3 regions of the Spirillospora sp. NPDC048819 genome follow, and region 1 is predicted to be linked to each of the others. Evidence: riboswitches for the same ligand, from Rfam matches in the RefSeq annotation. Region 1 holds a riboswitch; each other region holds the start of a gene.
What was found. Region 1 has a riboswitch for cyclic di-AMP ahead of AB0C35_RS26440 (CHAP domain-containing protein). Riboswitches for the same ligand answer to the same signal wherever they lie in the genome.
Positions count from the first base shown of each region.

Region 1 (4,190 bases):
GCGGCGGCTCGGGATTCCTACGGGGGAGGCCCTGCAGCATCTGATCTGGCTCGCCCGGGACCTGGACATGGAGCTGTCCGAGGCGGCGTCCCTGCTGGTGAAGGACGGCGGCGCCGGGCAGGTGGGGGCCGTGTTGGCCGGACGCCGCGCGCCTCGCGCCGAGGGAGGCACGGCGGAGCGGCAGGCGGTGCTGTCGGAGGCCGAGGAGGTCCTGCGCCGGGTGACGGCCGAGGACACCGCGGGAGACGCCGAGATGCTCGCCGGGGTGCCGGACGATCCGATGGCGCGGGCGGTGCTGGACGCGACGCTCGACTCGTCGGCCCATCTGATCCCGGTCAGGGGGGCGGACGGCAATGTGACGGACTTCCTCTTCGCCGACCTCAACGGCGTCGCCCGGGACATGTTCGGGCGCGGCAGGGAGGAGTTGCAGGGGCTGCGGCTGCTGCAGACGGAGCCGGGCGCGGTGCTGAGCGGGCTCTTCGACGATTACGTGGAGGTGCTGGAGTCCGGCAATCGATTGGAACGTTCCTCTTTCCTTTACTCCACCGCCCAGGGCGGCCTGTCCCGCTCGTCCCGGGTGAGCGTGCGGTGCGTCCGGGTGCCGACCGGCCTCTGCACGACGTGGCGGTACCACTACGCCGAGGACCGGACGGTGCGGCGGCTGGAGCGGGTCGAGCGGCTCGCCCTGATGGGGTTCGGCGAGTGGGACCTGGCGACCGGGGACGCGGACTGGACGCCGCAGATGCTCGCCAATTACGGGCTCACCTCCGACCAGGTTCCGCCGATGCCGCAGGATCTTCCGAAGGTCGTGGCGGAGGACGATCTCCCGCTGGTCGAGGAGGCCGTGCAGACGATGTTCTCGCGGCGGGAGCCGGTGGAGGCCGAGCACCGTGTGATCGGCCAGGACGGGACGCCGCGGCACCTGTGGATCTTCGCCGAGCCGGTACTGGGCGACTCCGGGCTGCCGGTCTCGATCAACATCGTCTCGCAGGACATCACGCGGCGGCGCGGGGTGGAGCGGGCGCTGGCGGAGACGCGGCGGCAGATGCTGAAGCAGCAGGAGCGGATGGCGCAGGAGCGGCGGGTGGCGGTGACGCTGCGCCGTGCGATCCTGCCGGACGAGGACGAGTCGGAGCGGCTGCCCGGCCTGGTCAGCTCGATCCGGAGCCTGGCGGCGGAGAGCACCGCCCGCATCGGCGGGGACTGGTACGCGACCCGCGTGCTGCCGGACGGGCGGGCGTTGTTCGCCATCGGCGACGCGGCCGGGCACGGGCTGCCCGCGGCCGCGGCGATGGCGCGCAGCCGTAACGGGCTGCTGGGCCTCGCCTGCACGGGGGAGCCGGCGGGACGGCTGGTGGGGTGGCTGAACGAGCTGGTGAGCACCATGGATCCGCCGGCGACGGGGACCGCCGTCGTCGGCCATTTCGACCCGGCGCGCCGCGTCATGGAGTGGACGTGCGCGGGGCATCCGCCGCCGATCCTGATCCGGGACGGGCGGGCGGCGCCGCTGGAGGTCTTCCGCGACCCGATGCTCGGCGCGATGCCGGGCTGGGAGTACACGATGATGACCACCCGCCTCGACCCCGGCGACATGCTCTTCCTCTACACCGACGGCCTGGTGGAGCGCAGGGACGCGGATCTGGACGAGCGGATCGCCCGCCTCACCGACATCCTGCGGGACTGCTCGTCGCGGCCGGAGACGGTGCTGGACGAGGTGCTGGCGCGGATGGAGCATGACCGGGCGGCGGACGACACCACCCTCTTCGCACTGCGCGTGGAGTGACGAGAACCATCTTTGACCTGCGAAAATATCATCGTGTGACTTAGGTCTCCCGTGAGGGGGCCGTGACCGGCCGGCATGTGGCGCGACGCCGTGTGCCGGCCGTCGCCGTCCGCGGGTTCTTTACCTTTTCCCTGGTGGGCGGGAGCCCCCTGTGGAAAGGGGCTGAGGGGCTGTCGCCGAATGATCGGGAAGACATCCGGCCCTGACACTGTTGGTGGTGTCTTGGAAGGCCTTTGAGCAGGCAAGACGGAGTTTTGTCGGTGATTTGCTTTCCTTGAGAAGGTTGGTACCTTCGATTCGAATCCCGCAACGCACCCCATGCGTTGCCACCGGCCGTTCCATGTACACGGCCGAGGATCGCGGAGCGGAACCCGCACGCGATGCGCGCCACAGATGCGCGCCACCTCATCGAGATCAGTCGCTGAGATCAATCCGAAAATCCAGCACCGCTTCCGCGGTGCGAGGCCGAGTCCGTCCCGGTCCACTCGACCGGTACGGAGCCGGGGACCCAGGTTCCAGGGGTGAATCGGCGCGCCCGAGAGTCGCGCCGTAGGGCTACTTCCATGCCCGAATCCGTCAGCTAACCCGGTAGGCGTCATGGGAGACAAGGAGATTCCCTGCATGACCGGTCGCTTTGATCGACTTTCCCTGAACAACATCACGGCCACCCTGAACGGGTTCACGGCCGAGGACAAGGCCGTCGGCGTCGCCGTCAGCGCGGTGCTCGCCGGAGCCGTCGGGCTCGCGGTCTTCAACCCCCTCACCGGTGACGCGGTGGCCGAGACCCCCGCCCAGGCGGCGGCCGCCGTCGCCGAACAGGGCACCGTCTCGTCGAACGAGTCCGCCGAGCGCTCCGCCGCCGACTACCTCGAGGCGGGCTACAAGGTTCCGCCGCGCGCGGTGAAGGCCTCCGAGGTGCTCGACCTGGCCGAGGAGCAGGTCGGCATCAGCGAGGGCCGGGACAGCCAGACCAAGTTCCACGAGTGGTACGTCTCGACCCCGCACGCCAAGGCCACCGCCCAGCGCGACGGCGGCTTCTCGGTCGACGCCTACAACGGCGCTCAGTGGTGCGACATGTTCGTCTCGTGGCTCGGCGCCCAGACCGGCGTCAAGAACATGGGCTGGGACGCCTACACCGTCCAGCACGCCTCCTGGTTCGAGGACACCGGCCGCTGGGGCAAGAAGGCCAAGCCCGGCTCGGTCGTGTTCTTCGACTGGGACAAGGGCTCCAGCATCAGTGCCATCGACCACGTGGGCATCGTCGTCAAGGACAACGGCGACGGCACCGTCAGCACCATCGAGGGCAACACCAACAACGCGGTGCAGAAGAAGGTCCGCGACAAGTCCCTGATCGTGGGGTACGGCTACCCCGACTACGCGGCCTGATCCATCCCGAGACCCGCGATCGGCGCACTCGCGCGCCGATGATCAGAAGGCGCCCGGCATCCCGCCGGGCGCCTTCTGGCGTTCGTGGCCGATCTGCCCCATGTCTCCGCCGAAGGCGGGTAATACCAACCGTTGACAGGCTTTGATCGCCCTTGGACCTTAGCGCGGCGTTCCTGGAAAGGAATCCTGCACGCGCGTCCGTTCGGCGCATGGAAGGGAGGACCCGAGAGCAGAAGGCCGGATCGGACGCCACTGCCGGAGGCCTGGGGGCGTCCCCCGGAACTCCAAGCCGTGAAGAGGAAGCCCATGCGCCCGGATGTCAGTGTAGTGGTGATCGCCTACAACGACGCGCGGAGGCTGCCGCGGGCCGCCGCGTCGTCACTGGGGCAGTCGCTGGGGTCCGTCGAGACGGTCATCGTCGACGACGCGAGCACCGACGGCACCGCGGAGGCCGCCGACCGGCTCGCCGCCGCGCATCCGGGGCGGGTCAGGGCCGTCCACCTGCCGTCGAACTCCGGGGGCTGCGGCCGCCCGCGCAACACCGGCATCGAGGCCTCAACCGGCCGGTACGTGATGTTCCTCGACAGCGACGACCTCCTGGACCGGCACGCCTGCCTCAACCTGCTCGGCACTGCCGAGGACACCGGCGCCGACATCGTGTCGGGCCGGTGCGACCGGGTCCTCCTCGACCGGCCGCGGGACGCGAAGGGACGCGTCCGCCCCTGGTATCCCCGGCTTTACGAGCGGCGGGCCGTGTACGGGTCGCTGAGCGAGAATCCCGATCTCCTCTACGACACGCTGTCGACCAACAAGGCCTACCGCCGGGGCTTCCTGGAGGAGCAGGGGCTGCGGTTCGTCGAGGAGCTGTACTACGAGGACCTGCTGTTCACCGCCGAGGCGTACCTGGCGGCGGGCTGTACCGCGCTGATCCCGCACCGGGTCTACACCTGGCTGGTCCGGGAGCCGGCGGCGGCGCCGTCCATCTCCAACAGGCGCGCCGAGCTGGCCAACTTCGCCGACC
Region 1 covers NZ_JBEZGN010000021.1:139,325-143,514, forward strand. The annotation lists gene AB0C35_RS26435 (SpoIIE family protein phosphatase) at 1-1,783, shown strand, start outside; cyclic di-AMP (ydaO/yuaA leader) riboswitch at 2,237-2,394, shown strand; gene AB0C35_RS26440 (CHAP domain-containing protein) at 2,405-3,169, shown strand; gene AB0C35_RS26445 (CDP-glycerol glycerophosphotransferase family protein) at 3,476-4,190, shown strand, end outside.

Region 2 (4,190 bases), on a different contig from region 1:
TGTTGCGTATCGCTAATGTCATCCGCTGATGTCGTGGACGAGAGGGGCGAAACCGACCGTGGCCAATGATCTCATCGGGGAAGCGGCGCACGAGCGCGACCGGCGAGGGGGTTCGGCCAAAAGAGGCGCCTCCCGCCGCCTGGCGGCCGTCGCGTGCCTGACGCTGACGGTCTCCCTCGCGTCTCCCCCGGTGGTGGCGCACGCCGACCCCGAGCCGACCAGGGCACAGGTCCAGAAGAAGCTCGACAAGCTCGCCGAGCAGATGGACCAGAAGGTCGAGAAGTTCAACCAGCTCAACGAGAAGCTCAAGATCGCCAAGAAGAAGTACCAGGTCGCGAGCAAGTCGAGCAAGCAGGAGCAGGCCGCCTTCGAGGAGCAGCGCTCCAAGATCGCCCAGATGGCCGCCGCCGCCTACAAGAACGGCGACACGACCAACGTCACCGGCTTCGTCGGCACCGGCGACCCGCAGGCGATCCTGGACCAGGCCGCCGTCTTCTCGCACCTGTCGCAGGAGCGCAGCTCCCAGCTCAGCCAGTTCCTGGCGACCGCCCAGCGGCTCCGCCGCGAGGAGGCGCAGGCCAAGGCCGCCTACGAGGAGGTCAACGCCAAGACCACGGAGCTGAAGGAGCAGAAGAAGAAGCTCGACAAGGAGGTCGCCAAGCAGAAGGCCCTGCTGCGGCGGCTCGGCGGCGGAACCTCGTCCGGCGGCTCGGGCGGCGTCGGCGGCACCTACAACGGCCCGGCCAGCGGCCCGGCCCGCGCGGCGCTCGACTTCGCCTACGCGCAGCTCGGCAAGCCGTACTCCTACGGCGCCGAAGGCCCGAACTCCTACGACTGCTCCGGCCTGACGATGAAGGCGTGGGCCGCGGCGGGCGTCGGCATCACCCGCACCACCAACTCCCAGTACGCCGCCACCAAGCGGGTGGCCAAGAGCAACCTGCAGCCCGGCGACCTGGTGTTCTTCAGCGGCCTCGGCCACGTCGGCCTGTACGTGGGCGGCGGCAAGATGATCCACGCCCCCCGCACGGGGAAGAACGTGGAGGTCGTGAGCATCACCTCGGGCTACTACCTGAGCAATTACTACGGCGCGGGGCGCCCCTGACGCCCCGCCCCGGAGCGCCCGCGACGGGCGTGACGGAGCTCTTCTCGACAACGGACCAGGCTTGACCTGGTCCGTTGTTGATTTTGGGGGGGTTTGCCATCTGTTGGGGCTTTGGTACGTTGTCACCACTCACGACGCCCTCCAGACGCCGTGACCCCGAGGCGCCCACCAGGCGCAACGGCCCCACGCGGCACATCCAGCTGCCGCGTGACGGCGGCGCGAGCCACGTGCCGCTCCCCCCGGCGGCACGATCCACGCGCCGCCGCCGGCACCCGAAGGGTGCCGCAGACGGTCTCACAGCAGACCCGGCCGGTCCGGCCCCACCGTGCGCACGCCCGCAGCGTGCATGGCGCTGAGAGCGCTGCCACGGCGGATTCCACGGGCCAGGCCCAGGACGGTCCCCGCAAACGGGCCGCCGTCCGCACGCACAACATCAGGCGCCGCTCTTTCGCACGCGGGAGACAGGTCCCGCGCTCGGGCCCCATCACGCCCCCAGGATCGCAGCGGCAGCGCCGAATCCGCCGACGCGCGGAACCGGGGACCCACATCCGCCGGAGTCCAGGGACCGTCCCTGGACGGGCATTCCGGCACCCGGGGTGAATCGGTGCGTCTCTCGCCACCGAACGGTGAGAGCCCGCCGTAGGGCCACTTCCACGCCCGAACCCGTCAGCTAACCCGGTAGGCGTCTGGAAGAAGAAGGAGTGAAACCCGCAGCGTTACCTGGGCGTGGCCGCCCGAGTGCGGCCACGCCCTGCTCTCCCCTTCACTCCGTGCGGGCGCCCCCGCCCGGCGGAGCCCCCCATCCGAACCGGCGCGCCCGCCCCCGGGCCGCCACCGCCGAGTCCGCGGTTCACCCTGCCCAGACGCGCGGGGAACGCGGAGCCGGGGACCCACTGTGTCCTTTCGGGGTGAATCGGCCTGCCCAGCAGGCCGTAGGGCGGCTTCCACGCCCGAACCCGTCAGCTAACCCGGTAGGCGGCATGGAAGTCAGGAGATCCCCCGTGCCAGGCACGCATCGCAGAAAGTCACCGGGCAAGCACCGCAAACCCGGCACCTTCGCCATCACCTGGCGGACGACCGGCGGCGTGATCGTCGGCGCCGCCGTACTCGGCACCGCCGCCGCCACCGCGCAGGCGTCGGTCCTGCCGTTCGCCGCCGCTCCCACCCACGCCACCGCCGCCGGCCCGGCCGCCGGCGAGGACTCGGGCAAGTCCGGGTCCGGTTCCAAGTCCTCGTCCAAGGACAGGTCCGACTCCAAGGACGAGAAGCGGAACAAGTCCGGCAAGGGCGGCGAGGAAGGCGAGCGCCCCGAAAAGAACGAGCCGAAGCCCGACGCTCCCAAGAAGCCGTCCGAGGAGTCGCGGCCCACCGCCGACGAGGCCATCAAGCTCGCCAAATCGCAGGTCGGCATCACCGAGGACGGCAGCGGCGAGACCAAGTTCAACAAGTGGTACGTCGAATCCACCCGGGCCGAGGAGACCGTCGCACGCGACGGCGGCTCCGTTCAGGCGTACGACGACGCCGCATGGTGCGACATGTTCATCTCATGGATCGGCGAGCAGATCGGCCTCAGCGATCAGTTCGGCAGCGACGCCTGGACCGTCGCCCACGCCGAGTGGTTCCGGGACCAGGGGCGCTGGGGCAGCGAGCCCAAGCCAGGCGCGATCGTCTTCTACGCCTGGAACGGCGGCAAGGACATCAGCGACATCGTCCACGTCGGCATGGTGACCAAGAAGATCGACGACGGCACCATCGAGGCGGTCGAAGGGAACACCGACAACGCCGTCCGGGTCAGGGAACGCTCGACCGGCACCGTCGTCGGCTACGGCTACCCCGAGTACAAGTCCTGACGTCCCTCCTCCTCCGCCGGCTGCATAGGATCACGCGCATGGAGGACGGTCCCGGGCAGGCCGGACACGGCGGCCCCGTCACGCGCCGCAGGGCACTCGCCCTGGGCGCGGGCGGGGCCGCCGTGCTGCTGGGCGCCGGCGCGGGGCTCCTCGGCACGCGTTCCGGCGACGACGGGACGCCGGACGCCCGCGCGACCCCACCGGCCGACGCGGCGCAGGCCGCCGGATCGTTCAGCCCCGCTGACGCCGTCACCGTCCTCGCCAACCGCGCTCGGGCGGTGCGGAACGGAGACCGGACCGCCTTCCTCGCGACGGTCGCCACCGCGCCCGCCGCGTTCCAGGACGTCCAGTCCCGCCTGTACGGCAATCTCCGCAAGCTCCCGCTGGACGGCTGGGAGGAACGTGCCATCGCCACCCAGACGATGGACGAGAAGAAAGGTGTCGCGGTCATCCGCATGGAGGTGCGCTCCAGGTTGCGGGGGTTCGACCGGGGCGATGTCGTCCGCACCCGCTACCTGACGCTCGCCCTTAGCTCCGGCAGCTGGACGATCGTCGGCGACGGGTCCGCCCGCGGATTCGAGGACGACGCCGCCATCTGGGACGGCGGCCCCCTGACGGTGGTCAGGGGCCGCGCGAGCCTCGTCATCGGCGACCCCACGACCACCGGGGCCCCCGGCCTGGAAGAGATCGCGAAGCGCCTGGACGCGGCCGTCCCCGTCGTCACCGGCGTCGTCGGCCGGGGTTGGGCGCGGCGGGTCGTCGCGCTCGTGCCCGCCGACGCGGCCCTCGCCTCCGCGCTCGCCGGTCCGGATCAGAGCCTCGGCGACATCGCCGCCCTCGCCACCGTCACGCCGTCCGCGGACGGCGGCCGCGGCCAGGACCGTGTCGTCATCTCCCCCGGCACCTTCGGCCGCCTCAACGAACTCGGACGCGACGTCGTCCTGACCCACGAGCTGACCCATGTCGCCACCGGCGGCGCCCGCGACCGCACGACCCCGCTGTGGCTGATCGAGGGCTTCGCGGACTATGTCGGCTACCTCCGGGCCGATGTCGGCGTCCGGTCGGCGGCCGGCGAACTGCGCCTCGAAGTGGCCGCGGGACGGGTCCCCTCCGGGCTGCCCGCCGCGGACGCGTTCTCCGGCGGCTCCGCACGCCTCTCACAGTCCTACCAGGAGGCCTGGCTCGCCTGCCGTATGATCGCCGGCCGGTACGGTGAGGCGACGCTCGTGCGGCTCTAC
Region 2 covers NZ_JBEZGN010000002.1:144,216-148,405, forward strand. The annotation lists gene AB0C35_RS03750 (NlpC/P60 family protein) at 59-1,102, shown strand; cyclic di-AMP (ydaO/yuaA leader) riboswitch at 1,603-1,802, shown strand; cyclic di-AMP (ydaO/yuaA leader) riboswitch at 1,928-2,095, shown strand; gene AB0C35_RS03755 (CHAP domain-containing protein) at 2,104-2,952, shown strand; gene AB0C35_RS03760 (hypothetical protein) at 2,991-4,190, shown strand, end outside.
Region 2: linked by a shared signal. The riboswitch ahead of AB0C35_RS03755 (CHAP domain-containing protein) and the one ahead of AB0C35_RS26440 (CHAP domain-containing protein) in region 1 are both predicted to bind cyclic di-AMP.

Region 3 (4,190 bases), on a different contig from region 1:
TGGAGGCGGTGCCGCGCCCGCAGCCCGTCCCGCTGGATCCCGGCCAGGTCGCCCCCCGCTTCCTCCTGGACGTGCACCTGGGCACGCTGGCCCGGCGGATGCGCCTCCTCGGCCTCGACACCGCCTACCACAACGACATGGACGACCCGGCGCTCGTCGTCCAGGCCAACGACGAACACCGCGTCCTGCTCACCCAGGACCGCGGGCTCCTCCGCCGCCGCGCGCTGTGGTTCGGCGCGTACGTCCGCGGCTCCCGCCCGGACGACCAGCTCCGCGACCTCCTGGACCGGTTCGCTCCCGTGCTCCGCCCGTGGACGCGCTGCACCGCGTGCAACGGTGAACTCGTCCCGGTCGACAAGCAGGAGATCGAGGGCGACCTGGAGGCGGGCACCCGCCGCAGCTACGACGTCTACGGCCGCTGCGCGGACTGTGGTCAGCTCTACTGGCGCGGCGCGCACGGCGGCCACCTGGAGGAGATCGTCCGGGCCGCGACACGCCAGGTCGAGACCGGACGGGCCGGAAGCGCCGTCTGACAGCAGGGAAGAGGAGCCGGTGGCGAAAGATCTCGTGGTGGTCGGTGCGGCGATCATTTCCGATGGACGGCTGCTGAGCGCGCAGCGCGCCGAACCGCCGCACATGGCCGGCGGCTGGGAGCTGCCCGGCGGAAAGGTCGACCCGGGCGAGACGGACGAGGACGCGCTGGTGCGCGAGTGCCACGAGGAACTCGCCATCAAGATCCGGCTGACCGGCCGGATCGGCGGCGACTGGCGCCTGAGTGAACGCAGCCTGCTGCGGGTGTGGACCGCACAGATCATCGAGGGCGAGCCGCAGGCCCTGGAACACCTGGCCCTCCGCTGGCTGACCCCGGACGAGCTGTACGACGTCGCCTGGCTCCCCGGCGACCTCCCCGTCATCGGCGCCCTCGCCGAACGCGGCTTGGAAAAGTGACGAGGGCTTCCCGCCGCGCCGCGGGAAGCCCCCGACGTCTTCTCAGGAGATGCGGTTGGCGCCCGCGTAGTCGGAGCGGTCCGACATCTTGGAGATCTTCACCACATCGCCGGTCTGCGGGGCGTGCAGGTACTTGCCGTCGCTGAGGTAGATGCCCATGTGGTGGAGGCTGCCGCCGAAGTAGACCAGGTCGCCCGAGCGGAGCTGGCTCCTGGAGACCTTGGAACCGAGTCCGTACAGGGCGCCGGTGTAGTGCGGGAGCCCGCGCTTGCCGATCTGGGCGTAGGCCCAAACGACGAGCCCTGAGCAGTCGAAGCTGTTCGGCCCAGCGGCGGCCCACACGTACGGCGAGCCGAGTTTGGTGAGCGCCTTGCGGGCCATGTCGGCCGGTGCGCCCGAGCCCTTCACGGTCGCGCGCAGGCCGCTGCGGGGGTCGCTGACGCGCGTGGTGGTCAGCTTGTCGAGGCGCTTAGTCACCTCGGCGACCTTCTGCCTGGCCGCCTCGCGGGCCTTCTCGGCGTCCGCGGTGGCCTTCTGAACCTGCGCCGTCTTCGCCTCGGCGGTGCGCTGCGCGGTCTCGGCCTGCTTGATCTGCTTCTGCAGCGCCTGGACGGTGGTGATCTGGCTCTGCGTCAGGTAGGCGCGTTCGGACAGCCCCTCGGGCGAGCCGTCGGCGCCGAAGATCACGTCGGGGGCGCCGGTCATGTAGTTCGCGGCGGCCATCCGTCCGAGCTGCTCGCGGGCGGGGGCCGCCTGGGCGCGCAGCGCCGCGGCCTGCTTGGCGGCGGCGTACTCGGCCTTCTTGGCGTTGCCCAGGTCCACGCGTGTCTTGTTGAACTTCTCGGTGAGGATCTCGGCCTCTTCGTTCAGCGCGTCCAGGCTTTTGCGCAGCCCCTCCTCCGTCGTCGGAGTGGGGGTCGGGGAGACCGCGGCGGCTAGCTGGAACGGCGACGAGGCGTGGGCGGCGACGGGCGCGGTGGCGCCGAGGCCGATCAGGAGCATCGTGGCCGTGGCGGCGGGCGTGAAGCGCCGCCACCGTTGTGGAGCCGGTGCCAAGCCGGTGTTCTCCTCTCCTCGCGCGCCTACCGGGTTAGCTGACGGGTTCGGGCCAGGAGTCGCCCTACGACGTACGTCGATTCACCCCAGGGACCTGGGTCCCCGGCTCTCCCGTACGCGGGAGATTCGGCGCTCCGGTCGCAGCCCCGGGGGAGGGGGCTCCGGACGACCGGATCTCGGGCAGATTACAAAGAACGAGCAAAGTTGGCGAATCGGGGCCCCGGTGACGGATGGGGCGGCCTTCTCCGAACGGGGTGCGGGCACGGGCAAGTAGAATGGCCGATGCCGTGTTTCTGCGGCGGATCCCGAACTCTCACCCAAGGCGAGCCCCGCATGCCCATCTCCACGCGCGATGACCTCCGGAACGTCGCGATCGTCGCTCACGTCGACCACGGAAAGACGACGCTGGTCGACGCCATGCTCTGGCAGTCCGGGGCCTTCCGGGAGAACCAGAACGTCGATGACCGCGTGATGGACTCCGACGACCTGGAGCGCGAGAAGGGGATCACCATTCTCGCCAAGAACACCGCCGTGCGGCACAACGGGATGACGATCAACATCATCGACACCCCGGGCCACGCCGACTTCGGCGGCGAGGTGGAGCGCGGGCTGTCCATGGTGGACGGCGTCGTCCTGCTGGTGGACGCCAGCGAGGGCCCGCTCCCGCAGACCCGCTTCGTGCTGCGCAAGGCGCTCGCCGCGCGGCTGCCGGTGATCCTCGTCGTGAACAAGACCGACCGCCCCGACGCCCGCATCGACGAGGTCGTGGACGAGACGTACGAGCTGTTCATGGACCTCGACGCCGACGAGGACCAGATCGACTTCCCGATCGTGTACGCGTCGGGCCGCGCCGGACGGGCGTCGCTGGACAAGCCCGCCGACGGCACCATGCCCGGCAGCGACGACCTGGAACCGCTGTTCAAGGTCATCACCGAGACGATCCCGGCGCCGTCCTTCGACCCGGACGTCCCGCTGCGGGCGCACGTCACCAACCTGGACGCCTCCAGCTACCTCGGCCGGATCGCGCTGTGCCGGGTGCACGCCGGGACGATCAAGAAGGGCCAGCAGGTCGCCTGGTGCCGCCATGACGGCAGCATCGAGCGGGTGAAGATCACCGAGCTGCTGATGACCGACGCGCTCGACCGCAAGCCCGCGCAGGAGGCGGGGCCGGGCGACATCATCGCGATCGCCGGCATCCCCGACATCATGATCGGCGACACCATCGCCGACCCCGACGACCCGCGTCCGCTGCCGCTGATCACCGTGGACGAGCCCGCGATCTCCATGACGGTCGGCACCAACACCGGGCCGATGGCGGGACGCGAGAAGAACACCAAGGTCACCGCCCGGATGGTCAAGGACCGGCTGGAGCGCGAGCTGGTCGGCAACGTGTCCATCAAGGTGCTGCCGACCGAGCGCCCCGACGCGTGGGAGGTGCAGGGCCGCGGCGAGCTGGCCCTGGCGATCCTGGTCGAGAACATGCGCCGCGAGGGCTACGAGCTGACCGTCGGCAAGCCGCAGGTGGTCGTCAGGGTCGTCGACGGCAAGAAGCACGAGCCGGTCGAGCGGCTCACCATCGACATCCCCGAGGAGCATCTCGGCGCCGTCACGCAGCTGCTGGCGGTCCGCAAAGGCCGCATGGAGCAGATGACCAACCACGGCACCGGCTGGATCCGGCTGGAGTTCCTGGTCCCGGCGCGCGCCCTCATCGGCTTCCGCACCGAGTTCATGACCGAGACCCGCGGCACCGGCATGGCGCACCACGTGTTCGAGGCCTACGAGCCCTGGTTCGGCGAGCTGCGGACCCGTCCGTCCGGCTCCCTCGTCGCCGACCGCTCCGGCGCCGCCACCGCGTACGCGATCACGAACCTGCAGGACCGCGGCACGTTCTTCGTCGGCCCGACGACCGAGGTGTACGAGGGCATGATCGTCGGGGAGAACACCCGGGCCGACGACATGGACGTCAACATCACCAAGGAGAAGAAGCTCACGAACATGCGGTCGTCCACCGGTGACGAGCTGGAGCGGCTCACCCCGCCGCGGCTGCTGTCGCTGGAGGAGGCCCTGGAGTTCTGCCGCGAGGACGAGTGCGTCGAGGTCACCCCGCGCGCCGTCCGCATCCGCAAGGTGGTGCTGGCCGCCAAAGAGCGCGAGCGCATGCGCGCCCGCACCAAGCGCGCCGGCTA
Region 3 covers NZ_JBEZGN010000024.1:88,036-92,225, forward strand. The annotation lists gene AB0C35_RS28285 (Mut7-C RNAse domain-containing protein) at 1-533, shown strand, start outside; gene AB0C35_RS28290 ((deoxy)nucleoside triphosphate pyrophosphohydrolase) at 553-948, shown strand; gene AB0C35_RS28295 (C40 family peptidase) at 991-2,004, opposite strand; cyclic di-AMP (ydaO/yuaA leader) riboswitch at 2,012-2,146, opposite strand; gene typA (translational GTPase TypA) at 2,338-4,190, shown strand, end outside.
Region 3: linked by a shared signal. The riboswitch ahead of AB0C35_RS28295 (C40 family peptidase) and the one ahead of AB0C35_RS26440 (CHAP domain-containing protein) in region 1 are both predicted to bind cyclic di-AMP.